DNA from 4 places in the Streptomyces lunalinharesii genome. Region 2 is predicted to be linked to each of the others. Evidence: riboswitches for the same ligand, from Rfam matches in the RefSeq annotation. Region 2 holds a riboswitch; each other region holds the start of a gene.
What was found. A riboswitch is a leader RNA that binds a small molecule or an ion and turns the genes downstream of it on or off. The one in region 2 is predicted to bind cobalamin.

Region 1 (5,951 bases), on a different contig from region 2:
GTTCGCCTCCTGGAGGAACGCGCGGTTCTCCGGGTCCAGGACGTAGGTCTGGGCGAGCTTGTCGTACATCCAGTCGGCGACGACCCCGGTCGTGGCGTCGTAGCCGAACAAGTAGTCCACGGTGGCGGCGAGTTCGAAGGCGCCCTTGTAGCCGTGGCGGCGCATCGCCTCGATCCAGCGGGGGTTGACGACCCGGGCCCGGAAGACCCGGGAGGTCTCCTCCACCAGCGTCCTGGTGCGGACCGTCTCGGGGCGGGTCGAGTCGCCGATGTACGCCTCGGGCGCCTTGCCCTTGAGCGCCTTGACGGTGGCGACCATGCCGCCGTGGTACTGGAAGTAGTCGTCGGAGTCGGCGATGTCGTGCTCGCGGGTGTCGGTGTTCTTGGCGGCCACCGCGATGCGCTTGTAGGCGGTCTCCATCTCCTCCCGGGCCGGACGCCCCTCCAGCCCGCGCCCGTAGGCGTAGCCGCCCCAGACGGTGTAGACCTCGGCGAGGTCGGCGTCGGTGCGCCAGTCGCGGGAGTCGATGAGCTGGAGCAGGCCCGCGCCGTACGTGCCGGGACGGGAGCCGAAGATCCGGGTGGTGGCCCGCCGTTCGTCGCCGTGCGCGGCGAGGTCCGCCTGGGCGTGGGCCCGGACGAAGTTGCGGTCGGCGGGCTCGTCGAGGCCGGCCGCGAGCCGCACCGCGTCGTCGAGCAGGCCGATGACGTGCGGGAACGCGTCCCGGAAGAAACCGCTGATGCGCAGGGTGACGTCGATCCGGGGGCGGCCCAGCTCGTCGAGGTCGACGGCCTCCAGACCGGTCACCCGGCGCGAGGCGTCGTCCCAGACGGGGCGGACGCCCAGCAGCGCCAGCGCCTCCGCCACATCGTCGCCGGAGGTGCGCATCGCGCTGGTGCCCCACAGGGACAGGCCGACCGACTCCGGCCAGTCGCCGTTGTCCTCGCGGTAGCGGGTCAGCAGCGAATCGGCGAGGGCCTGCCCGGTCTCCCAGGCCAGCCGCGACGGGACGGCCTTGGGGTCGACGGAGTAGAAGTTGCGGCCGGTCGGCAGGACGTTGACCAGGCCGCGCAGCGGCGAGCCGGACGGGCCGGCCGGCACGAACCCGCCGTTCAGGGCGTGCACCGCGTGGTCGACCTCGGCCGTGGTGCCGGCCAGTCGCGGGACGACCTGCCGGGCGGCGAAGTCGAGGACGTCCGCGACCGCGGTCGGGTGCCCCTCGGCGACCCGGGCCACCGCGGCCGGGTCCCACTCCGCGTCCTCCATGGCCTGGACCAGGCCCCGGGCGAGAGCCTCGACTTCGTCGGCGGCGGTGCGGGTCGCGGCCGACTCGTCCAGGCCGAGCGCCTCGCGCAGCCCGGGCAGCGCGGAGGTGCCGCCCCAGATCTGCCGGGCGCGCAGGATGGCCAGCACGAGGTTGACCCGGGCCGCACCGACCGGGGCGGCGCCCAGGACGTGCAGGCCGTCGCGGATCTGCGCGTCCTTGACCTCGCAGAGCCAGCCGTCGACGTGCAGCAGGAAGTCGTCGAAGCCGTCGTCGTCCGGGCGTTCGTCCAGGCCCAGGTCGTGGTCGAGCTTGGCGGCCTGGATCAGCGTCCAGATCTGCGCGCGGATGGCGGGCAGCTTCGCCGGGTCCATCGAGGAGATCGCCGCGTACTCGTCGAGCAGCTGCTCGAGCCGGGCGATGTCACCGTAGGAGTCCGCGCGGGCCATCGGCGGCACCAGGTGGTCGACGAGCGTGGCATGCACCCGCCGCTTGGCCTGGGTGCCCTCGCCCGGGTCGTTGACCAGGAACGGGTAGACGAGCGGCAGGTCGCCGAGCGCCGCGTCCGGACCGCAGGCGGCGGAGAGGCCGGCGTTCTTGCCGGGCAGCCACTCCAGGTTGCCGTGCTTGCCGAGGTGAACCATGGCGTCGGCGCCGAACCCGCCGTCGGCGGTGGGGGCGGCGATCCAGCGGTAGGCCGCCAAGTAGTGGTGCGAGGGCGGCAGATCGGGGTCGTGGTAGATCGCGATCGGGTTCTCGCCGAAGCCGCGCGGCGGCTGGATCAGTATCAGCAGGTTGCCGCGGCGCAGGGCGGCCAGCACGATGTCGCCCTCGGGGTTGCGGCTGCGGTCGAGGAACATCTCGCCCGGCGGCGGGCCCCAGTGCTCCTCCACCGACTCCCGCAGCTCCTGCGGCAGCGTGGCGTACCAGCGGCGGTAGTCGGCGGCCGGGATGCGGACCGGGTTGCGGGCCAACTGCTCCTCGGTCAGCCACTCCTGGTCGTGGCCGCCGGCCTCGATGAGGGCGTAGATCAACTCGTCGCCGTCGCCGGACGCGAGGCCGGGCACCGGCTCGGTGCCGAAGTCGTAGCCCTCGGCCTGAAGGCGGCGCAGCAGCGCGACGGCGCTCGCCGGGGTGTCCAGACCGACCGCGTTGCCGATCCGGGAGTGCTTGGTGGGGTACGCCGACAGCACCAGCGCCAGCCGCTTCTCGGCGGCCGGGATGTGGCGCAGCCGGGCGTGCCGGACGGCGATGCCGGCGACCCGGGCGGCGCGCTCGGCGTCGGCGACGTACACCGGCAGCCCGTCCTCGTCGATCTCCTTGAACGAGAACGGCACGGTGATCAGGCGCCCGTCGAACTCCGGCACGGCGATCTGCGAGGCGGCGTCGAGCGGGGAGACGCCCTCGTCGTTCTCCTCCCAGGCCGCGCGCGCCCCGGTCAGGCAGAGCGCCTGCAGGATCGGCACGTCCAGGGCGGTCAGCGCACCCGCGTCCCAGGACTCGTCGTCGCCGCCCGCGGAGGCTTCGGCGGGCTTGGTGCCGCCCGCGGCCAGCACGGTGGTGACGATGACGTCGGCGGCGCGCAGCTCCTCGATCAGCTCCGGCTCGGGGGCCCGCAGCGACGCGACGTACAGCGGCAGCGAACGGCCGCCGGCGCGCTCGACCTGGTCGCACAGGTCGTGGATGAAGCGGGTGTTGCCGCTCATGTGGTGGGCGCGGTAGTAGAGCACCGCCACGGTCGGGCCGGCCGCCTCCGACGCCGGACGCTCCAGCGGGCCCCAGGACGGGGCGGCCGCGGGCGGCTCGAAGCCGTGGCCGCTGAGCAGGACGGTGTCGCTGAGGAAGCAGGCCAGCTGGGAGAGGTTGGCCGGACCGCCGTGCGCGAGGTAGGCGTGCGCCTCGGCCGCGATGCCGACCGGAACCGTGGACGCCTCCATGAGCTGGGCGTCGGGGGCCTGTTCGCCGGTGAGCACGACGACCGGGCGGTGCTGGTCCGCGGCCAGCAGCACGTCCAGGCCGTCCTGCCAGGCGCGGATGCCGCCGAGCAGCCGGACGACGACGAGGTCGGTGCCCTCGAGAAGTCCGGGGAGTTCGGCGACGTCGAGTCGGGCGGGGTTGGCGAGCCGGTACGGCACGGGGCCGGTGGCCGCCCGTGCGCTGAGCAGATCGGTGTCGGACGTCGACAGCAGCAGGATCACGGCGCAGCCCTTCCTCGGGGTGTCCACGCCCCGGGTGGTCGTATGGACGGCGGGAGTTCCTGGCTCACCCGGCGGTGGCCGGGTTCACAGTGGCGGGACCGCGCCGGATTCTCACCGGGCTTCCTCCCTTGGCGCCGTCGCTGGCGTCCGGCGGGTCAGCCGACCCGCCGACCTGCATAGTAAGGGCTGCGGCCGGACCGCGGGAGCGGGCCTTTCGGAGCCGCCCTCCACGCCCCCTCGCCACGGTTCCGGGCGAAACCGACGTAGGTATGCTCGCCGCCATGCCGCCCTCCCCTGCACCACGCCCCGACCGGGCCGAACCGCCCGTTCGGGACCGCGGTGACGCCTGCCCGGGAGCGCTGCGGCTGCACTCCGCAGCCGACGGGAACCTGGCCCGAGTGCGGCTTCCCGCCGGGGACTTGACGGTCCGCCAGGCCACGGCTCTGGCGGACGCCGCGGAACGCCTCGGCGACGGGCACCTCTCGCTCACCTCCCGCGGCAACGTCGAACTGCGCGGCCTGCCCGACGACTGTGGCCGGCACCTCGCCGACCTCCTCGCCGACGCCGGGCTGCTGCCCTCCGTACGCCATGAGCGGATCCGCAACGTGCTGGCCTCTCCGCTGGCCGGACTGGACCGGCACACCCCCGCCGACGTGCGGTTGTGGGCCCGGAGCCTGGACGCGCTGCTCTGCGCGAGCGACGCCGCGACGGGACTTTCGGGCCGCTTCCTGTTCGTCCTCGACGACGGTCGGGGCGACGTGGCCGGCCTGGGCGGCGATGTGACCTTGCTCGCAGAATCCGGCCGGCAGGACCCGCCGGCCGCCGGGTACGCGCCGGGCGCCGCGTCCGGGTGGGGAGCGCTGCTCCGGGTCGGCGACGACCGGGCGGCGCTGCGGATCGCGGCGGACGACGTCCCGCGGGCGGCCCTGATAGCCGCCGAGGTCTTCCTGACCGCCGCCGCGGAGCGCGGCGGCGGCGCCTGGCGTATCCGTGAGCTGCCCGCCGCACGACCGCTGACCGCCCAGGAGGTGCAGCGTGCGCTGCGGGCCGCGGGCATCGCCGCGGAGCACGTGGAGCGTTGGGACGCCCTGGCCCCGGGGCCGGCCGCGCCCTTCGCCGACGCCACCGCCCCCGGCCCGGTCGAGGGGCCCGACGGTCGCCGGGCGCTGGCGGTCCTGGCGCCGCTCGGCCGGCTGACCGCGGCCCAGTGGCGGCTGCTGACCGGGATCGCCGCCGAGGACGGCGCCGGCGCACTGCGCCTCACGCCGTGGCGCGGCATCGTCGTCCCCGGCCTGGCCTGCGCGGCGGCGTCCCGGCGGCTGCGCGAACTCGGCGCCGCCGGCCTGATCACCGACCCGGCATCCCCCTGGCGCCGGGTGACGGCCTGCACCGGCCTGCCCGGCTGCGCCAAGTCCCGTACCGACGTGCGGAGCGATGCGGCGGGCGTGCTCGCCGGGGGCGGAACGGTTCCGGCGGACGGTTCGGGTGCGCCTGGTGGGCTGCCCGTCCACTGGTCGGGCTGCGAGCGGCGGTGCGGCCATCCGCACGGTGCCTGGGTCGACGTACTGGCGACGCCCGACGGCTATCGGACCACCTCGGTGCCTCCCAAGTCCCTTGCCCGGCCGCCGGTTTCACGTGAAACACCCGGGCCGGGCACCGTTTCACGTGAAACACCCCGGCGGGGCGTCGTTTCACGTGAAACGCCGAGCGCATCCGGCGCCCCTCCGGCTGCCCCGCCCTCTTCCACCCCTCAACCCACCACCCCGAGGCCCCAGTGACCGCGTTCGACTACGAAAAGGACGGGGCGGCCATCTACCGCCAGTCCTTCGCCACCATCCGCGCCGAGGCGGATCTCTCCGCACTGCCCGCCGACGCCAGCCGGGTCGCGGTCCGGATGATCCACGCCTGCGGCATGGTCGATCTCGTCCGCGACCTGGCCTTCACCCCGGGCGTCGTGGCCAGTGCGCGCACCGCACTGCGGGCCGGTGCGCCGATCCTGTGCGACGCCACGATGGTTGCCAGCGGGGTGACCCGCAAGCGGCTGCCGGCGGACAACGAGGTGCTGTGCCCCCTCGGCGACCCGTCGGTCCCGGAGCTCGCCGCCCGGATGGGCACCACGCGCAGCGCTGCCGCCCTCGAACTGTGGCGGGACCGGATGGAGGGCGCCGTCGTCGCCTTCGGCAACGCACCCACCGCGCTCTTCCGCTTCCTCGAAATGATCGAGGAGGGGGCGCCCCGCCCCGCCGCGGTCCTCGGCATCCCGGTCGGCTTCATAGGCGCGGCCGAATCCAAGGACGCGTTGATCGACCACCCGTCGAAGCTGGATCACATCGTGGTGCGCGGGCGGCGCGGCGGCAGTGCCATGGCCGCGGCCGCGATCAACGCCCTGGCGAGCGAGGAAGAGTAGGCGTGAGCGAGCAGCAGGCGAGCAGTGGCACGACGGACCCGTCGGCCGCGCAGTCCCCGGAGCGGCCCAGCGGCCACCTCTA
Region 2 (5,951 bases):
GACCGCGATAGCGGTGGCCTCGCTGGCCGGGGGCACCGCACTCGCCGAACACCCCTCGTCGGCCGCGGCGGACAGCCAACCGCTCGGGCACGACGTCTCCTCCTACCAGAAGCAGATCGACTGGCGGGCGGCGCGCGCGAAGGGTGCGCGGTTCGTCTACGTCAAGGCCACCGAGTCGGACAGCTACCGCAATCCGCACTTCTCGGCGCAGTACAGCGGCTCCCGGGCGGCCGGGCTGCTGCACGGCGCCTACCACTTCGCCGTGCCCAGCGCCTCCTCCGGCACCCGGCAGGCGACGTACTTCCTCCAGCACGGCGGCCACTGGAAGGCGGACGGCTGGACGCTGCCGCCCGCCCTCGACATCGAGCACAACCCGTACGACGCCCGGAAGTCCTGCTTCGGGCTGGGCCGGACGGCGATGGTCCACTGGATACGGGCGTTCAGCGACGAGGTGCGGCGCAGCACCGGCCGGCGGCCCGTGATCTACACCACCGCCCGCTGGTGGGACCGCTGCACGGGCGGCAGCCGGGCCTTCGGCGCCACCCACCCGCTGTGGCTGGCGGACTACTCGGGCGCGGCCCAGTTGCCCGCCGGCTGGTCGTACCTGACCCTCCGGCAGTACGCCTCTCGGGGGCCGCTGCCGGGCGATCAGGACCGCTGGAACGGGACCCTGGCCCAGCTCAGGAGATTTGCCGACGGATGAGGCAGAAGTGACGGTAGGGGCGCCTCCGCGTGAACACTGCGGGGGTGTCACCGCGGCGCCCGGCCGAGTTCACTTTCCGTTCACCCGTCGTCCGTACGGTCCCGAGGACACTGACCTTCGAACAGGATTGCCTGGGTGAATGGAACACATCACGCTTCTCATCGGGATCGTGATCGTCACGGCCTTGGTGTTCGACTTTACGAACGGCTTCCACGACACGGCCAACGCAATGGCCACCACCATCTCCACCGGGGCCTTGCGACCCAAGACCGCGGTGGCGATGTCGGCGGGGCTCAACCTCGTCGGGGCTTTCCTCTCCGTTGAGGTGGCGAAGACCATCTCCGGCGGCATCATCGACGAGAGCGCCGGCATCAGACCTGAAGTGATCTTCGCGGGTCTGGTCGGCGCCGTCGTCTGGAACCTCCTCACCTGGCTGGCCGGCCTGCCGTCCAGTTCCTCCCACGCCCTCTTCGGCGGTCTGATCGGCGCGACGCTGGTGTCCGTGGGCACCGGCGGCGTGCACGGCGAGGCCGTCGTCATGAAGGTCCTGATCCCCGCGGTCGCCGCGCCCTTCGTGGCGGGGCTCGCCTCGATGGCGGCGACCCGGCTCACCTACCGACTGGCCCGCGGCCGCGACGAGGCCGACACCGCCAAGGGCTACCGCGCCGGGCAGATCGCCTCGGCCGCCCTGGTCTCGCTGGCCCACGGCACCAACGACGCGCAGAAGACGATGGGCGTGATCACCCTCGCGCTGATCACCGGCGGGGTCGTCGCCCCGCACTCCGACCCGCCGATGTGGGTGATCGTCTCCGCCGGCCTGGCCATCGCGCTCGGCACGTACCTGGGCGGCTGGCGGATCATCCGCACCATGGGCAAGGGCATCACCGACATCCAGCCGCCGCAGGGCTTCGCCGCCCAGACCGGCGCCGCGGCCACCATCCTGGCCTCCTCCCACCTCGGTTTCGCGCTCTCCACCACCCAGGTCTGCTCCGGGTCCGTGATGGGCTCCGGGCTGGGCCGCAAGGGCGGCGTGGTGCGCTGGTCCACGGCCGGCCGGATGGTCGTGGCCTGGGGCCTGACCCTGCCGGCCGCCGGACTGGTCTCCGCCGGCGCCGCCTACCTCGCCGACCAGGGCCCCTGGGGCGTGGCCACGGTCGCCGTCCTGGCCCTGGCGGTCTGCGGCGGCATCTGGGCGGCCTCCCGGCGCAAGCCGGTGGACCACACCAACGTCAACGAGGGCCCGGCGGTGGAGCCGGCGGGCGTCGTCACCACGGCGCTCCAGACGGTCGCGCCGCCCCCGGCCGGCCCTGTCGCGGCGAACGCCGCAGCGGACGCCGCGACCCACGCCGCGCCCGCGACCACCCCGGCGAAGACCCCCGCCCAGCCCGCGACGGCCTCGTCCTGACGCCGACCACCCTGACCTAAGGACTCCGCAATGCACATCGACTGGGCAGCTCTCGGCCAGGTCTTCGGCGTCAGCCTCGTGGTGACGGTGGGGCTCGTGGGCCTGTTCACCGTCGGGATCGTGGGCACCTCCCGCAAGCCCGCCGCGGACGGCGACGCGACGGCCACGACCGTCCCCGGTACGGGGTCGCGCGTCGGGGCGCTGGCCGCCTACGGGCTCTGCGCGGCCGCGGTGGCCTACGGGATCTACCTGATCGTCGCCGCCTGACGGCGGAGCCGGCGCGGCCGGCAACGGACGGGGCGTCCGGTGGACGCGGCAGCAGCCGCGGCCCCGGGCGCCCCGTCCGCGTGCGGCACCCCACCGGCCCCGCGGGTGGCCTTGGCCACAGGGTGGCGGTCGGCACTGCGTCGCAGGTCAAGGGTGAGTTGACGGACCTGGGCGGGCGTGGTGGACTTCCGGGGCCAATCGGCGACAGCAGAGGAAGTCCGGTGCGAATCCGGCGCGGTCCCGCCACTGTCACCGGGGAGCGCTCCTCCGACGAGGGCCACGGTCCGTACGCACGCCGTACGGGCGGGAAGGCCGGGGCGGCGCCGATCCGGGAGCCAGGAGACTCTGGTCGCCGTCACGTCGAGCCAGGGCGCGGACCCTGAGTGAGGACACCGCCATGCCCGGCTGCCCGTCGAGAGCTCCACTGCCCGCTGTCGCAGGGCCCCTTCGAGGGCGGACGGCGGCCTGATCCGATGCGCGGCGAACACGCGGGGTACGCGTGCGGCGCGGCCCTCGGCTTCCTCGGTGACCTGATCGTCGCGGACCCGCGGCGCGGCCATCCGGTGGCCGCGTTCGGCCGGGCCGCGGGCGCCCTCGAACGCCGGCTGTGGCGCGACCACCGCGGTTACGGAGCGGCCCACACCCTGTTGTGCGCGGGCGGCGCGGCCGTCGGCGCCGCGTTGCTCCAACGCGCCCTCGGGGAGCGTCCGGGCGCCCGGACCGCGCTGACCGCGGCGGCCGCGTGGGCGGTGCTGGGCGGCACCTCGCTCGGCCGGGAGGCGCGGGCCGTGGGCGGCGCGCTGGCCGTCGGCGACCTGGACGTGGCACGGGAGCGGTTGCCGCACCTGTGCGGGCGCGATCCGCAGGCGCTGGACGGGCCGCAGATGGCCCGTGCGGTGGTGGAGTCGGTCGCCGAGAACACCTCCGACGCGGTGGTCGGCGCCCTGGTGTGGGGCGCGGTCGCGGGCGTGCCCGGCCTGGTGGCGTTCCGGGCGGTGAACACCCTGGACGCGATGGTGGGGCACAAGTCCCCGCGCCACCGGCGGTTCGGCTGGGCGGCCGCCCGCCTCGACGACGTCGCCGGCTGGCCCGGCTCCCGACTGACCGCCGCGCTGACCGTGGTGGCGGGCCCCGACCGGCGCGGTGCGCTGCAGGCCTGGCGGGCCGACGGCGGGGCCCACCCGAGCCCCAACGCCGGCCCGGTGGAGGCGTCGTTCGCCGGCGCGTTGGGCGTCCGGCTGGGCGGCACCCTCGCGTACGGCGGGCGGGTGGAGCACCGGCCGGTGCTCAACGGTGGTGGGCGGCCCCCCGCGGTGTCCGACATCGAGCGGGCGGCCCGGCTGTCCCGGCGGGTCGGCCTGCTGGCGCTGGGCGTCACGGTGGCGGGCCGGCTGGCGGTCGGCGCGGTGCGGCGCGGGAGGAAGGGCGTGACGGCGAACGTGAGCGGGAGGGTGACCCGGTGAACGGGCGCAGGAAGACGGCCGACGGGGCCGTGGGCGGCGGGCTGTTGGTGGCCGGGACGACGTCCGACGCCGGCAAGAGCGTGGTGACCGCCGGCATCTGCCGCTGGTTGGCGCGGCAGGGCGTCTCGGTGGCGCCGTTCAAGGCGCAGAACATGTCGCTGAACTCGTTCGTGACCCGCGAGGGCGCGGAGATCGGCCGGGCGCAGGCGATGCAGGCGGCCGCGGCCCGGGTCGAGCCGACCGCGCTGATGAACCCGGTGCTGCTCAAGCCGGGCAGCGACCGCAGCAGTCAGGTGGTGCTGCTGGGGAAGGCGGTGGGCGAGCTGAGTGCCCGTGGCTACCACGCCGGCCGGCAGGAGCAGTTGCTCGGCACCGTGACCGACTGCCTGGCCCAGCTGCGGCGCACCCACGACGCGGTCGTCTGCGAGGGCGCCGGCAGCCCGGCCGAGATCAACCTGCGGCGGACCGACATCGTCAACATGGGCCTCGCCCGGGCGGCGCGCATCCCCGTCGTGGTGGTCGGCGACATCGACCGCGGCGGCGTCTTCGCCTCGTTCTTCGGGACCACCGCGCTGCTGTCCGAGGAGGACCAGTCGCTGGTCGCCGGCTACCTCGTCAACAAGTTCCGCGGCGACGTGACGCTGTTGGAGCCGGGCCTTCAGATGCTGCGCCGGATCACCGGACGGCAGACCTACGGCGTCCTGCCGTACGCGCACGGGCTCGGCATCGACGAGGAGGACGGCCTGAGGGTGTCGCTGCGCGGCGCGGTCCGCGAGTCGGTGGTGGCGCCGCCGGCCGGCGAGGACGTGCTGCGGGTCGCGGTGTGCGCGGTGCCGTTGATGTCCAACTTCACCGACGTGGACGCGCTGGCCGCCGAACCGGGCGTGGTGGTGCGGTTCGTGGACCGGCCGGAGGAACTCGTCGACGCGGACCTGGTGGTGCTGCCGGGGACCCGCGGCACGGTCCGCGCGCTGGCCTGGCTGCGCGAGCGCGGACTGGCGGACGCGGTGGTCCGCCGGGCCGCCGAGGGCCGTCCGGTGCTGGGCATCTGCGGCGGCTACCAGATGCTCGGCGAGCACATCGAGGACGAGGTCGAGTCGCGCGCGGGTGCGGTCGACGGGCTGGGGCTGCTGCCGGTCCGGGTCCGCTTCGCGGTGGAGAAGACGCTCGCCCGGCCGTCCGGCGAGGCGCTGGGCGAGCCGGTGGAGGGGTACGAGATCCACCACGGGGTGGCCGACGTGACCGGTGGCGGCACGTTCCTCCACGACGAGCGGGGCGACGCCCTCGACGGCTGCCGGGTCGGCAGCGTGTGGGGCACGCACTGGCACGGCTCCCTGGAGAGCGACGGATTCCGCCGGGCGTTCCTGCGGGAGGTGGCCCGGGCGGCCGGGCGCCGGTTCGTACCGGCGCCGGACACCTGCTTCGGGGCGCTGCGCGAGGAGCAGTTGGACCGGTTGGGCGATCTGATCGAGGAGCACGCGGACACCAAGGCGCTGCTGCGGCTGATCGAGGAGGGGGTGCCGGTGGGGCTGCCGTTCGTTCCTCCGGGGGCGCCGTGAGGGCCGCCGGAGGCGGGATCCCCGCGGGTGCGGGGCGCATGACAGCAGCTCCACCACGTGCTCGTGAAGCAGCGGGCCACCCCCGCAGACGCAGGGCCGAGGACACCAACACGCCGCACGGCGCGCACAGTTCGACCGGCAACGGACGTAAGCCACCCGAAGGAGCGATCACCACATGAGCACCCGGTATCCGTTCACTGCCGTCGTCGGCATGGACGACCTGCGGCTGGCGCTGCTGCTGAACGCCGTCAGCCCGGCGGTCGGCGGTGTCCTGGTCCGTGGCGAGAAGGGCACCGCGAAGAGCACCGCGGTGCGTGCCCTGGCGGACCTCATGCCCGAGGTGCCGGTGGTGGCGGGCTGCCGCTTCAGCTGCGACCCGCTCTCCCCCGATCCCCAGTGCCCGGACGGTCGGCATGAAGGCGGTTCCGCCGCGTCCCGGCCGGCGCGCATGGTCGAGTTGCCGGTGGGCGCGTCCGAGGACCGGCTCGTCGGCGCGCTCGACATCGAGCGGGCGCTCGCCGACGGGGTCAAGGCGTTCGAGCCGGGGCTGCTCG
Region 3 (5,951 bases), on a different contig from region 2:
GCCGGGCGTGTGGCAGCAGTCCGACGGCAACGGGCACAGCCACCCGTCGACGAGTTGCGTGTGGACCACCCGCTCCGGCGACCAGATCGACTTCTCCTGGGACCTCCACCACGCCCGCGCCGGCGGACCCACCGGCGCCGAACAGGCCAAGGAGCACTACGAAGGCATGTACATGGGCTCGAAGACCACGCGGGACACCGGGCTGGGCTTCGTGGAGGAGGGCATGTGGCTCAACGAATCCAGTGAGAGCGGCTGCGTGCTGTACGCCCGGGACGTCAACCTGTACCTCTTCGTCGCGATCAAGGGCGTCCACTATCCGAAGGGCGCGTGCGAGGCGCTCGCCAAGGACATGGCCCGCCAGGGCGTCGCGGCGGTGAAGGCCCTGTGAGCACCGCACGGCCACAGCCGGCCCAGGCCGGCCCCTACGTCCTGCTCACCGAACTCGGCCGGGGCGGCATGGGCCGCGTCCTGCTCGGCGTCGCACCGGACGGGCGGCCGGCCGCGGTGAAACTGGTGCACGCCCGGCACGCCGCCGACGACGGCTTCCGGACCCGTTTCCGGCGGGAGGTGGCGGCGTCCCGGAAGGTCTCCGGCGCGTACACCGCGGCCGTCCTCGACGCCGACGCGGACGCCGAACTCCCCTGGTTGGCCTCGGTGTTCGTGGCCGGGCCGTCGCTGGGCGCGGCCGTGGAGGGCGCCGGCGCGCTGCCGGCGGACGCCCTGCACCGACTGGCGGTGGGCCTCGCGACGGCGCTGGACGAGATCCACCGGGTCGGGCTCGTCCACCGCGACCTGAAACCGGAGAACGTCCTGCTCGCCGAGGACGGCGTCCGAGTGATCGACTTCGGCATCGCGCGGGCCGCGGAGTCCGCCGACGCCACCGAACTCACCGGCACCGGCTGGGTGGTCGGCTCGCCCCCCTTCATGTCGCCCGAGCAGGCGCAGAGCCGGGAACTGACCGGGGCCAGCGACGTGTTCTCGCTCGGCACGGTGCTCGTCCTGGCGGCGACCGGCCGCAGCCCGTTCGCCGGCCCCTCCACGCTCCAGACGCTCTACAACGTCGTCCACACCGAACCCGACCTGAGCGGCCTGCCCCAGGCACTGCACCCGCTCGTCACCCGCTGCCTGGCCAAGGATCCGGCCGACCGGCCCGCCCCGGCCGAACTCCTCGCCCTCCTGGGCCCGGTGGCCCCGACGGACCGGCCGTGGCCGCCCGCCGTGCACCGCATGGTCGACGTGCAACGGGCCCGGATCGCGGGCCTGCTCGACGGCGACCCCGAACGCACCGCGCTGCTGCCGGACACCGGTCCCGTCGCCCCGCGCACCGCCGTCCTCACCGCGCACGACGCCCCCGCCGCGCCGCCGCGCCGCCGACGCACCGCGGCGTGGGTGGCGGCGGCCGGGGTGCTGGCGGTCGCTGTCGGCACCGGCGGCTACCTGCTGCTGAACGGCGGCGGCAGTGCCGGCGTCCCGGACAAGTACGTGACGATGCCGGTGTGCTCGGAGGTCGCGGCCAAGCTCCCGCTGCACACGGAGCGGCGCAAGGACAAGGACCGCTACCAGGAACAGGGCGACGGCGCGAAGACCGAGTGCTCCTGGTTCGACCGGGACCAGCCGCAGGCGGACGGCTGGAACTACACCCCCAGCGCCGACGTCTCGTGGGAGCTGATGCGCACGCGCTCCGACGGCAGCGGCACCGAGCGGCAGCAGCAGGACTTCGCCGACGGCGCGAAGTCCGAGTTCCCGGAGACCGGGCTCGGTTTCGGCGACGAGGCGTACTGGACGACCGGCGCCCCCGGCACCGCCCGGCCGAGCTGCCAGCTCAACGTCCGCGACGGCAACCTCGTGGTGCGGGCCTACCTGTCCCGCGCCCGGCACCCCGCCTGCGAGGCGGAGGCCCGGAACCTCGCGAGGACGGCGTTGGCGGCCATGCCGCCGCGGGCGTCCTGAGCCGCCCCGGCGGGACGGCCGTGGGGTCCGCCAGCCGGGGCGCGCCGCGGGATCAGTCCCAGAAACCGGCGTGCACCTCGCGGGCCTCGGGGAGGTCGACCGGGCCGACGACCGCCAGGGGGCGCTGTCCCGCCGCGAAGACGTCGCGGCAGGGCAGGGCCATGGTGGGGTTCTTCTCGTCGGCGCCGGTCATCGCCAGGAGCCCGTCCTCGCCGAGCGCGTAGACGACCCGGCCGACGTTGCCCCAGTAGATCGCGCCCGAACACATCGCGCACGGTTCGGTGCTGGTGTAGAGGGTGCAGGCGCGCAGGAAGTCGGCGTCGTACCGTGCGGTGGCCAGGCGGACGAGGTTGGTCTCGGCGTGGCCGGTGGCGTCGCGTTCGGTGGTGACGGTGTTCTCGGCCTCCAGCAGGACCGCTCCGTCGGGACCGGTGAGCAGCGCGCCGAACGGGTGGTTGCCGGCCGCGCGGGCGCGGCGGGCCACGGCGACGGCGGTGCGCAGCAGCGCGACGTCGGTGGCGCCGGCGGTCGGGTCGGTACGGTGCGGGGCGGCGGTCATGCCGGAAACTCCTCGGGGTGTGCGGGGGGGGATGCGTCGGGCGGCGGGCCGCCCTGTCGGGGGCCGCGTCTGCCGCGCTTCCCACCCTCGGTCCGCGGCAAACCCGTCCCCTGGTTGTCCCATCTCACCTTCCGCATTGTGGACGGCTCACGGTGGTTCGCCGGCCCGCACCGTAGGGTGAACGGTGCAGCTGGTTCGCCCCGTCCGCCAGGCGGGAGCGTCGCAAGAGGGAACCCGGTGGGAATCCGGGACTGCCCCGCAGCGGTGAGTGGGAACGACCGCCGTCATACGCACTGGGCCCGACGTACGGGGCCCGGGAAGCGACGGTCAGTAGGAGTCTCGTGGAGAACACGAGGCGCGCCCGCGAGTCCGAAGACCTGCCAACTGCCCGCGCGCGAAGCATTCGTGCGCGGACATCCCGGTGACCTCGTGGGCGGGTCGGCGTACACACCAGGCGGACCAGCGCGCCCCGGGCGGGCGTCGGGCACCGCCGGGTTCGTCACCCTTCGCGCTCTCGTCCCGTCGCCGGGACCTCAGGGATTCATCTCGCGAAGGAGATCTCCGTGACCGTCAAGCCCGAAACCGTGACCGCACGGGCCACCGTGTACGGCTACCCCCGGCAGGGACAGCGCCGGGAGCTGAAGCAGGCCGTCGAGGGCTACTGGAAGGGCCGCGTCACCGCGGACGCCCTGCGCGCCACGGCCGCCGAGTTGCGCCGCGGCAACTGGCAGGACCTGGTGGACGCCGGCATCCACGAGGTGCCGACCGGCGACTTCTCGTACTACGACCACGTGCTGGACACCAGCGTCATGGTCGGCGCCGTCCCGGAGCGCCACCGCGCCGCCATCGAGGCCGATCCGCTCGACGGCTACTTCGCGATGGCGCGCGGCACGCAGGACGTGGCGCCGCTGGAGATGACCAAGTGGTTCGACACCAACTACCACTACCTCGTACCCGAGTTGGGGCCGGACACCGCCTTCGTCGCCGACTCCGGCAAACAGGTCGCGGAACTCAAGGAGGCCCTCGCACTGGGCCTGACCCCCCGCCCCGTGCTCGTCGGCCCGATCACCTATCTCCTGCTGTCCAAGCCCGCCCCCGGGGTCGCCGCCGACTTCGAGCCCCTGACGCTCCTGGACCGCCTGCTGCCCGTCTACGCGGAGGTCCTCGCCGACCTGCGGGCGGCCGGCGCCCAGTGGGTGCAGCTGGACGAGCCGGCCCTGGTCCAGGACCGCACCCCGGCCGAGCTGAACGCCGCCGCCCGCGCCTACCGCGACCTCGGCGCCCGCACCGACCGGCCCCAACTCCTGCTCGCCTCCTACTTCGACCGGCTCGGCGACGCCCTGCCGGTACTGGCCAAGGCCCCCGTCGAGGGCCTGGCACTGGACTTCACCGAGGCCGCCGCCGGCAACCTCGACGCCCTGGCCGCCGTCGGCGGACTCCCGGGCAAACGCCTGGTGGCCGGCGTCGTCAACGGCCGCAACATCTGGATCAACGACCTGGAGAAGTCGCTGGCCACCCTCGGCACCCTGCTCGGCCTCGCCGACCGCGTCGACGTGGCCGCGTCCTGCTCGCTGCTGCACGTGCCCCTGGACGCCACCCTCGAACGCGACGTCGATCCGCAGATCGCCCGCTGGCTGGCGTTCGCCAAGCAGAAGACCACCGAGCTGGTGACGCTGGCCCGCGGCCTGTCCCAGGGCACCGGCACCATCACCGCCGAACTCGCCGCCAACCGCGCCGACCTGGCATCCCGGGCCGGCTCGCCGATCACCCACGACCCCGCCGTGCGGGCCCGTGCCGCAGCCGTCACCGAGGCCGAGACCCGCCGCTCCCAGCCCTACCCCGAGCGCACCCTCGCCCAACGCGCCCACCTCAAGCTGCCGCTGCTGCCGACCACCACCATCGGCTCGTTCCCGCAGACCGGCGAACTGCGCGCCGCCCGCGCCGACCTGCGCGCCGGCCGCATCGACACCGCCGGCTACGACGAGCGCATCAAGACCGAGATCCAGGAGGTCATCTCCTTCCAGGAGAAGACCGGCATCGACGTCCTGGTCCACGGCGAACCCGAACGCAACGACATGGTCCAGTACTTCGCCGAACAACTCACCGGCTACCTCGCCACCCGACACGGCTGGGTCCAGTCCTACGGCACCCGCCACGTCCGCCCGCCGATCCTGGCCGGCGACATCTCCCGCCCCGAGCCCATGACCGTCCGCTGGACCACCTACGCCCAGTCACTGACCGAACGCCCCGTCAAGGGCATGCTCACCGGCCCCGTCACCATGCTCGCCTGGTCCTTCGTCCGCGACGACCAACCCCTCGGCGACACCGCACGCCAAGTCGCCCTGGCGCTCCGCGACGAGGTCGACGACCTGGAGGCGGCCGGCACCTCGGTCATCCAGGTCGACGAGCCCGCACTGCGCGAAACCCTGCCCCTGCGGGCCGCCGACCACGCCGCCTACCTCGCCTGGGCCACCGAAGCCTTCCGCGTGAGCACCGCCGGCGTGCGGCCCGACACCCAGATCCACACCCACATGTGCTACGCCGAGTTCGGCGACGTCGTCCAAGCCATCGACGACCTCGACGCCGACGTCATCAGCCTGGAAGCCACCCGCTCCCACATGCAGGTCGCCCGCGAACTCGCCGCCCACGGCTACCCCCGCGAGGCCGGCCCCGGCGTCTACGACATCCACTCCCCCCGCGTCCCCAGCGCCCAGGAAGCCGCCGACCTCCTGCGCACCGGGCTGGAGGCCATCCCCGCCGAACGCCTGTGGGTCAACCCCGACTGCGGCCTGAAGACCCGCGACTGGCCCGAGGTCCAGGCATCCCTGGCGAGCCTGGTCACCGCGGCCCGGACGGTGCGCGCCGAGCTGTAGGCGCGTCCTGCGGCCACCGCGCGCCTGCCCCGGTCGTCGTGACCGGGGCGGGCGCCGGCGCGTTCGGACCGTCCGGCCCGGGCGGGCCGTCAGCCGGTGTGGCGGATCCGCAAGCGGTCGGGCTCCGCCGGATCCCGGTCGACGACCTGGACCGGCGCCCCGCCCCCTTGCCACCCGCCGACGCCCGGCGTGCGGGCGAACCGGATCGGCCCGCGGGTGCCCTCGACCTCGACGCGCGGCCAGGCCCCGGCGATGCGCGCCCGCTCCAGGCCGTGCGAGCGCAGCACTTCGGCGAGGACCGTGACCGTGTCGTAGCCCTCGAAGGCGACGAAGGAGGGCGGCTCGGCCAGCCGCTCGCGCAGGGCCGCCGCCACCCGCGCGCCGAGCGGTCCGAGGCGCTCGGGCAGGTAGCGCAGGAACGGGATCGCGGCACCGTCCTCGCCGAGCGACGCCGCCCACGAGGCGAACTCCGGTTGCCCGGCCGGAGCGCCCATCAGGAGCCCGGCGAGCCGCTGGTCCCGGCGGACGGCCCGGACGAGCGACACGGCCGGCTCCGGGTGGCCGACCAG
Region 4 (5,951 bases), on a different contig from region 2:
ACCGGGCGGAATCGGACGCCGGCCGCCCGGCCTTCCCGACCACCCGGCGAGCACCCCCGCCCATCAGGCACGATGGACCCATCATGAACCTCGACGACCTCGTGGCCCGGGCCCGCCGGCTCGCCGCTTCGGCGACGCCCGGCCGACGCCGGCTGCTCGGCATAGCCGGGCCGCCGGGCGCCGGAAAGTCCACCCTCGCCGTCCGACTGGCGGCGGAGCTGACCGGCCAGGCCGTGCTCGTGCCGATGGACGGCTTCCACCTCGCCGAGGCGGAGTTGCGCCGCCTGGACCGCACGGACCGCAAGGGCGCGCCGGACACCTTCGACCCGGCCGGCTACGCGGCCCTGCTGGCCCGGCTGCGCTCCCCGGAACCAGGCACGCCCGTCTACGCGCCGGCCTTCGACCGCCGCATCGAGGAGCCGGTCGCCGGCAGCATCCCGGTGGCGCCGCACATCCCGCTCGTCATCACCGAGGGCAACTACCTCCTGCTGCACTCCGACCCCTGGGCGGGCATCCGCGAACTGCTCGACGAGGCGTGGTACGTCGAACTGGACGCCCAGGAGCGGGTGAGCCGGCTGATCGACCGGCACGAGCGGTACGGCCGCCTGCGGGTCGACGCCGAGGACTTCGTCCGCACCTCCGACGAGGCCAACGCCCGCCTGGTGGCGGCCACCCGCCCCCGCGCCGACCTCGTCGTCTCCTTCACCACCGACGAGGCGCCGCCCCCACTGGACGACTGACCCCGCCCGACTCCGCCCCGCCGCACGGCACTTCACCCGCCCGCGACGGCCCCTCAACACCCCTTCCGAAATGACATCACGGATGCCATCATGACAGCATGGATGTCATCACGGGGTGGGGGAACGGCACATGGAGGGGACCATGGGGCGGGACGCGGGGCGGGACCTCGGGCGGGACGACGCAGCGGACGACGCAGCGGATTCCCCGGCGGCCGTAGCAGGCGCCGCCGAGGAATCCGAAGAAGTCGAAGCAGTCGAAGTCTCCAAAGCCGCCGAAGCAGCTCAGGAAATCGGGGTCGCGCAGGGGGACGCGGGGATCGCCGAGGAGCTGCTGTACGACGTCATCCGGCGGCTGCGGCCGCTCCAGCGGACGATCGTGCGCGCGGCGGAGCGCACGCTGGACGGCACCGGTCTGACCGCCGGCGAGCGCACCCTCCTCGACGCGCTGCGCACCCACGGCCCGCGCACCGTGCCGCAGTTGGCGCGCTCCCTCGACCTGGACCGCCAGCCGGTACAGCGCTGGGTGAACCACGCGGCGGAGCTGGGCCTGGTCGTGACGACCGCCAACCCCGCGCACCGCCGCTCGTCGCTGATCCGGCTCACCGACGAGGGCACGGCGATGATGCGCGGGGTCCAGGAGGCCGAGGCGGGGGAACTCCGCCGCGGGCTCGCCGACCTGTCGGCCGGGGAGGTCCGCACGGCGCTGCGGGTGCTGGACCGGATCGGTGAGGAATTCCGGCACTTGGCGGACGGCTCGCGCGTTCCACCGGAGGAAAGCGGCGATCCCGATGAGCGGGACACCGCCGCACCGGTCACCGCACACGTCCCCATACCGCCTCGAACCGGCCACGGACCAGCGGCGCCCACCCGTCCGACCGACCGCCCGACGCGCACAGAACGGCCCGCAGAATGACGCACGACTTCCAGGCCTGGTCCGAGATCGACAACGACACCGTGCCGGTCGACGACGGCGAGCTGTTCTACGAGACGGCCGGCTCCGGGCCCGCGGTGGTGCTCCTGCACGACGGGATGCTCGACCAGCGCATGTGGGACGAGCAGTTCGCCTGGCTGGTCAACTCCGGGCTGCGGGTGGTCCGCTACGACTTCCGCGGCCACGGCCTGTCCTCCACGGTGACCGGAGACTGGGCCAACCACGACGACCTGGTGGCCCTGCTGGACGCGCTCGACATACCGCGCGCCGTCCTCGTCGGCCTCTCGCACGGCGCCCGGGTGGCGCTGGACACCGCGCTCGCCCACCCCGACCGGGTCACGGCCCTCTTCCTCGCCTCCCCCGGCATCAGCGGTCGCGCCTTCACCGACCCCTTCCTGCTGGAGCACATCCGGGAGCAGGTCGCCGCGCTCGACGAACAGGACGGCGTCGAGCGGTTCGTGGAGCACTTCCTGCGGATGTGGGTGGACGGGCCGCACCGCGCCCCGTCCGGCGTGCACTCGGGCTTCCGGGAGCGGATGCGCGCCTCCGCGTCCGCCAATGTCGAGGTGCACGCCGACGGCGCGGGCGCGGGCATGCCCCTGGAGGTCGGCGCCTTCGACCGCCTGGGCGAGATCCGGGTGCCGACCACCGTCCTCGACGGCGACCTCGACTCCTCCGACATCTCGGCGAACGCCCACGCCATAGCGCTGGCGGTCCCCGGCGCCCGCCGGATACGGGTACCGGCCGCAGGTCACATGGTCAACTTGGAGAACACCCCGCTCTTCGACCACGAACTGCACGCGTTCCTCTCCGCCCTGGCCCTGTGATCCGAGCCGCCGGCACCCGGTGACGGCCCGCACCGGCCACCGCGCGTGGCCGGTTCTCACGGGTGCCCGCTACAGTGACCGGGCCGTGGTGTTCGGGAAGACCGGTGCTGGACCTCGTGTCCGAAGCCGGCGCGGCCCTCGCCACTGTGATCGGGGAGTTTCCGCCCCTCTGCGTGCGCGCCCAGTGCGCGCACGGCGCCACTGACCGCAGCCTGCGGCCGGGAAGGCGGGGCGGACGCGGGCACCCGTAAGCCAGGAGACCGGCCACGGCATCTCACGAAATCATCCACGAGGTGCTGGAGCGTGATGGCCGGATGGCCCTGTCCACTGATACCCCGGACGACTTCCCTTCGTCCCGCAACTCCCCCGTCCTCGGCATACCCGGATCCCCCGGGTCGTTCCGCTGGCAACGTCGCGACACGGTCCGCACCGCGGGACTGATGGCCGTGATCGCCGCCCTGCACGTCGTCGCCTTCGGTGTGCTCTTCCTCCTGGTCGTGCCGGGCCACTACACCGTCGGCAGCCAGGTGTTCGGTGCCGGGCTCGGCATCACCGCCTACACCCTGGGCATGCGGCACGCCTTCGACGCCGACCACATCGCGGCGATCGACAACACCACCCGCAAGCTGATGGCCGACGGCAAACGGCCCGTCTCGGTGGGCTTCTGGTTCGCCCTCGGCCACTCCAGCGTGGTGGTCGCGATGGCCGCGCTGGTGGCGGGCGGCGCCCAACTCGCCGGCACGCTGATGAACGACGGCTCCCGGGCGCACCAGACGCTCGGCCTCCTGGGCACGACCGTGTCCGGTACCTTCCTCTACCTGATCGCCGCCCTCAACCTGGTCGCCCTGCTCGGCATCCTGAAGGTGTTCCGGGCGATGCGCACGGGCACGTACGACGAGCAGGAGCTGGAAGCGCAGCTGGATTCCCGCGGGTTCATGAACCGCGTCCTGGGCCGGCTCACCAAGTCCATCAGCCGCCCCGGCCAGATGTACCCGCTGGGCTTCCTCTTCGGGCTCGGCTTCGACACCGCGACCGAGGTGACGCTGATGGTGATGGCGGGCAGCGGCGCCGCGGCGGGCCTGCCCTGGTACGCGATCCTCTGCCTGCCGCTGCTGTTCGCCGCCGGGATGAGCCTGTTCGACACCCTCGACGGCACCTTCATGAACTTCGCGTACCAGTGGGCGTTCGCCAACCCGGTGCGCAAGGTCTACTACAACCTCACCATCACCGGGCTGTCGATCGCGGTCGCGTTCCTCATCGGCACCATCGAGCTGGTGACCGTCCTGCACGACAAGCTCGGCCTCGACGACCCGCTGACGGGCGGCATCGCCTCGCTCGACCTGAACAACGTGGGCTTCCTCATCGTCGGCCTGTTCGTCGTGGTGTGGGCGGCGGCGCTGGTGTACTGGCGACTGGGCGGCGTCGAGAAGCGCTGGACCGCCCGCTCCCAGGACGCACCGGCCACCGCGGACGCCCTGCCGGCGCCCGGCACGCAGGGGTCCGACGCCCCCTAGTCCCGGCCCCGCACCGGAAGAACACCGAACACCACGACCGCGTGGTGCGGCCGTCCCCACTGCCCGTAGGGGACGGTCGCACCACGCGGTCGGTGTCCGTGCGGGCCGCGCCTCAGGTGGCCGAGCCGGCCGCCGCGCCGGTCAGCAGGTCCGGGCCCCAGCGCTGAAGCGCCGCCGCCAGGTCGAGGGGCCGCAGCCGGTCCGCCTCGTCCGCCCCCGGCCAGTCCGCCCGGGGCACCCGCCACATCACCTCGAACTCGTTGCCGTCCGGGTCCCGGGCGTAGAGCGACTTCGAGACCAGGTGATCGCTGGCGCCGACCAGCGCGCCCCGCTCCCGCAGCCGCGCCGCGATCGCCGCGAGGTCACCGAGCGTCCCGACCTCCCAGGCCAGGTGGTAGAGCCCGATCCGGCCGCTCTCCGGGCCGGGCGCATCGGGCCCCACCGCGAACAGGCCCAGATCGTGGTCGTTGTCCGAACCGGGCGCGCTCAGGAAGGCCGCCCGCCCCGGAATCTCCACGTCCACCGTGAACCCCAGCACCTCGGTGTAGAACGCCACCGACCGTGCCACCTCACGGATGTACAACACCGCATGGTTGAGCCGCCGAACCGCCATCACGCCTCCACTCTTCCGTCACGCCGCACGTCACTCCCCCGCCGTTCCCCCGCCGTTGCCCGCCGCCGCGGCCCAGACCGCGCCCGCGCCCCGGCAGCACCCCGCGTCACTTCCGGATCAGCAGCGTGATCGCCGCGAGCACCACGCTCAGCACCAGCGCCCCCGCCCCGTAGGCCAGCCGGTGTGCGCGCAGGCCCGGCAGGAAGCGGTCGACGGCGTAGCGGCCGGGCCCGGTCAGCGCCAGCGCGGCCGCGCCGGTGGCGAGCAGCAGCTCGTACTCCACGCCCTCGGGCGCGAAGAAGCCGCCGCCCCACTTCACCGCCAACGCGTTGATCATCGTGCCGACCACCGCCGCGCCGGCGAGCGGCGTCAGCAGGCCGATCACCAGCCCGAGCCCGCCCAGCGTCTCGGTGAGCCCGGCGCACACCGCCATGACCTTGCCCGACGGGTAGCCGCTCGCCTCGAAGAACTTGCCGGTCCCGTCGAGCCCCGGACCGCCGAACCAGCCGAACAGCTTCTGGGTGCCGTGGGCCGCCATGGTCAGCCCGAGGACCAGCCGCAGCAGGAGCAGGCCGACGGCGTAGCCGTGCGGGGAGGGGGCGTTCCGCACCGCGCCGCCGAGCCGATCGGGACCGGACATGCTGTGGGGGATTGTCATGACAAAAACTCATTCCTCTGCATCGCGCGCCGGAGCGACCGCACCGCGCGACGCATCCACTGCACCGCGCGACGAACCGGCCGATCGAGCCGTTGGTCGAGCACTCCTCAACAATTTACTTGAAAGTTCAAGTCATTCCCACCCTACACATCCCCCCAGAAACACCAAAGGCCCCCGATCGGTACGGATCGGAGGCCGAGGAAAGCGGCCGCTGCACACCACAGCGCCCCGCCGCACTGATCAACCGGCCAGCGGACCAGCGAGAAACCGGCGAAACCGCCGCCGGCCCCGGCCCGGGGGGACGCGGACGAGGTGCCGGCCCCGGGCCTTCAGCAGACCCGTGAGACCGGGCGCGCGCGCACCGATCTCACCGTCGAGCGCGATCGCCCCACCGAAGCCGCGCCACCCTCCGAACCCGCGAACTCCCCCTGAACAGGCTTCAGTTCCCAAAACCCACGGGACTCGCCACCCTCAAAGAACACCGGTACGCCCGCCGACACCGAGACCGATCACGGCCGGCTCCCCCACTACCCCACGCCACCCCTGCGGTTCGCCGACCCGCCCCGGGGCCCGCCCAGGTCGAGCAGCATCACGTCGTGGAGGTCGGCGCCCGTGCCCCACGGCCGCGCCTCGCCGACCTTGCGGTATCCCCACGCCCGGTAGGCAGC

Region 1: linked by a shared signal. The riboswitch ahead of cobN (cobaltochelatase subunit CobN) and the one ahead of ABD385_RS04315 (cobalamin biosynthesis protein) in region 2 are both predicted to bind cobalamin.
Region 3: linked by a shared signal. The riboswitch ahead of metE (5-methyltetrahydropteroyltriglutamate--homocysteine S-methyltransferase) and the one ahead of ABD385_RS04315 (cobalamin biosynthesis protein) in region 2 are both predicted to bind cobalamin.
Region 4: linked by a shared signal. The riboswitch ahead of nicT (Nickel transporter NicT) and the one ahead of ABD385_RS04315 (cobalamin biosynthesis protein) in region 2 are both predicted to bind cobalamin.

What each region holds. Positions count from the first base shown of each region.
Region 1 is NZ_BAAARK010000005.1:110,899-116,849, forward strand. Features, by position in the region: gene cobN (cobaltochelatase subunit CobN) at 1-3,462, opposite strand, end outside; cobalamin riboswitch at 3,497-3,646, opposite strand; gene cobG (precorrin-3B synthase) at 3,732-5,240, shown strand; gene ABD385_RS10035 (precorrin-8X methylmutase) at 5,237-5,869, shown strand; gene ABD385_RS10040 (precorrin-2 C(20)-methyltransferase) at 5,872-5,951, shown strand, end outside.
Region 2 is NZ_BAAARK010000002.1:58,286-64,236, forward strand. Features, by position in the region: gene ABD385_RS04300 (lysozyme) at 1-703, shown strand, start outside; gene ABD385_RS04305 (inorganic phosphate transporter) at 843-2,108, shown strand; gene ABD385_RS04310 (hypothetical protein) at 2,139-2,375, shown strand; cobalamin riboswitch at 2,587-2,720, shown strand; gene ABD385_RS04315 (cobalamin biosynthesis protein) at 2,849-3,838, shown strand; gene ABD385_RS04320 (cobyric acid synthase) at 3,835-5,397, shown strand; gene ABD385_RS04325 (putative cobaltochelatase) at 5,573-5,951, shown strand, end outside.
Region 3 is NZ_BAAARK010000060.1:16,658-22,608, reverse strand. Features, by position in the region: gene ABD385_RS38695 (serine/threonine-protein kinase) at 1-388, shown strand, start outside; gene ABD385_RS38690 (serine/threonine-protein kinase) at 385-1,950, shown strand; gene ABD385_RS38685 (nucleoside deaminase) at 2,003-2,509, opposite strand; cobalamin riboswitch at 2,684-2,908, shown strand; gene metE (5-methyltetrahydropteroyltriglutamate--homocysteine S-methyltransferase) at 3,073-5,382, shown strand; gene ABD385_RS38675 (ABC transporter substrate-binding protein) at 5,472-5,951, opposite strand, start outside.
Region 4 is NZ_BAAARK010000022.1:79,442-85,392, reverse strand. Features, by position in the region: gene ABD385_RS28150 (nucleoside/nucleotide kinase family protein) at 84-740, shown strand; gene ABD385_RS28145 (MarR family winged helix-turn-helix transcriptional regulator) at 871-1,653, shown strand; gene ABD385_RS28140 (alpha/beta fold hydrolase) at 1,650-2,498, shown strand; cobalamin riboswitch at 2,568-2,781, shown strand; gene nicT (Nickel transporter NicT) at 2,813-4,012, shown strand; gene ABD385_RS28130 (VOC family protein) at 4,125-4,625, opposite strand; gene ABD385_RS28125 (DoxX family protein) at 4,732-5,265, opposite strand; gene ABD385_RS28120 (GNAT family N-acetyltransferase) at 5,811-5,951, opposite strand, start outside.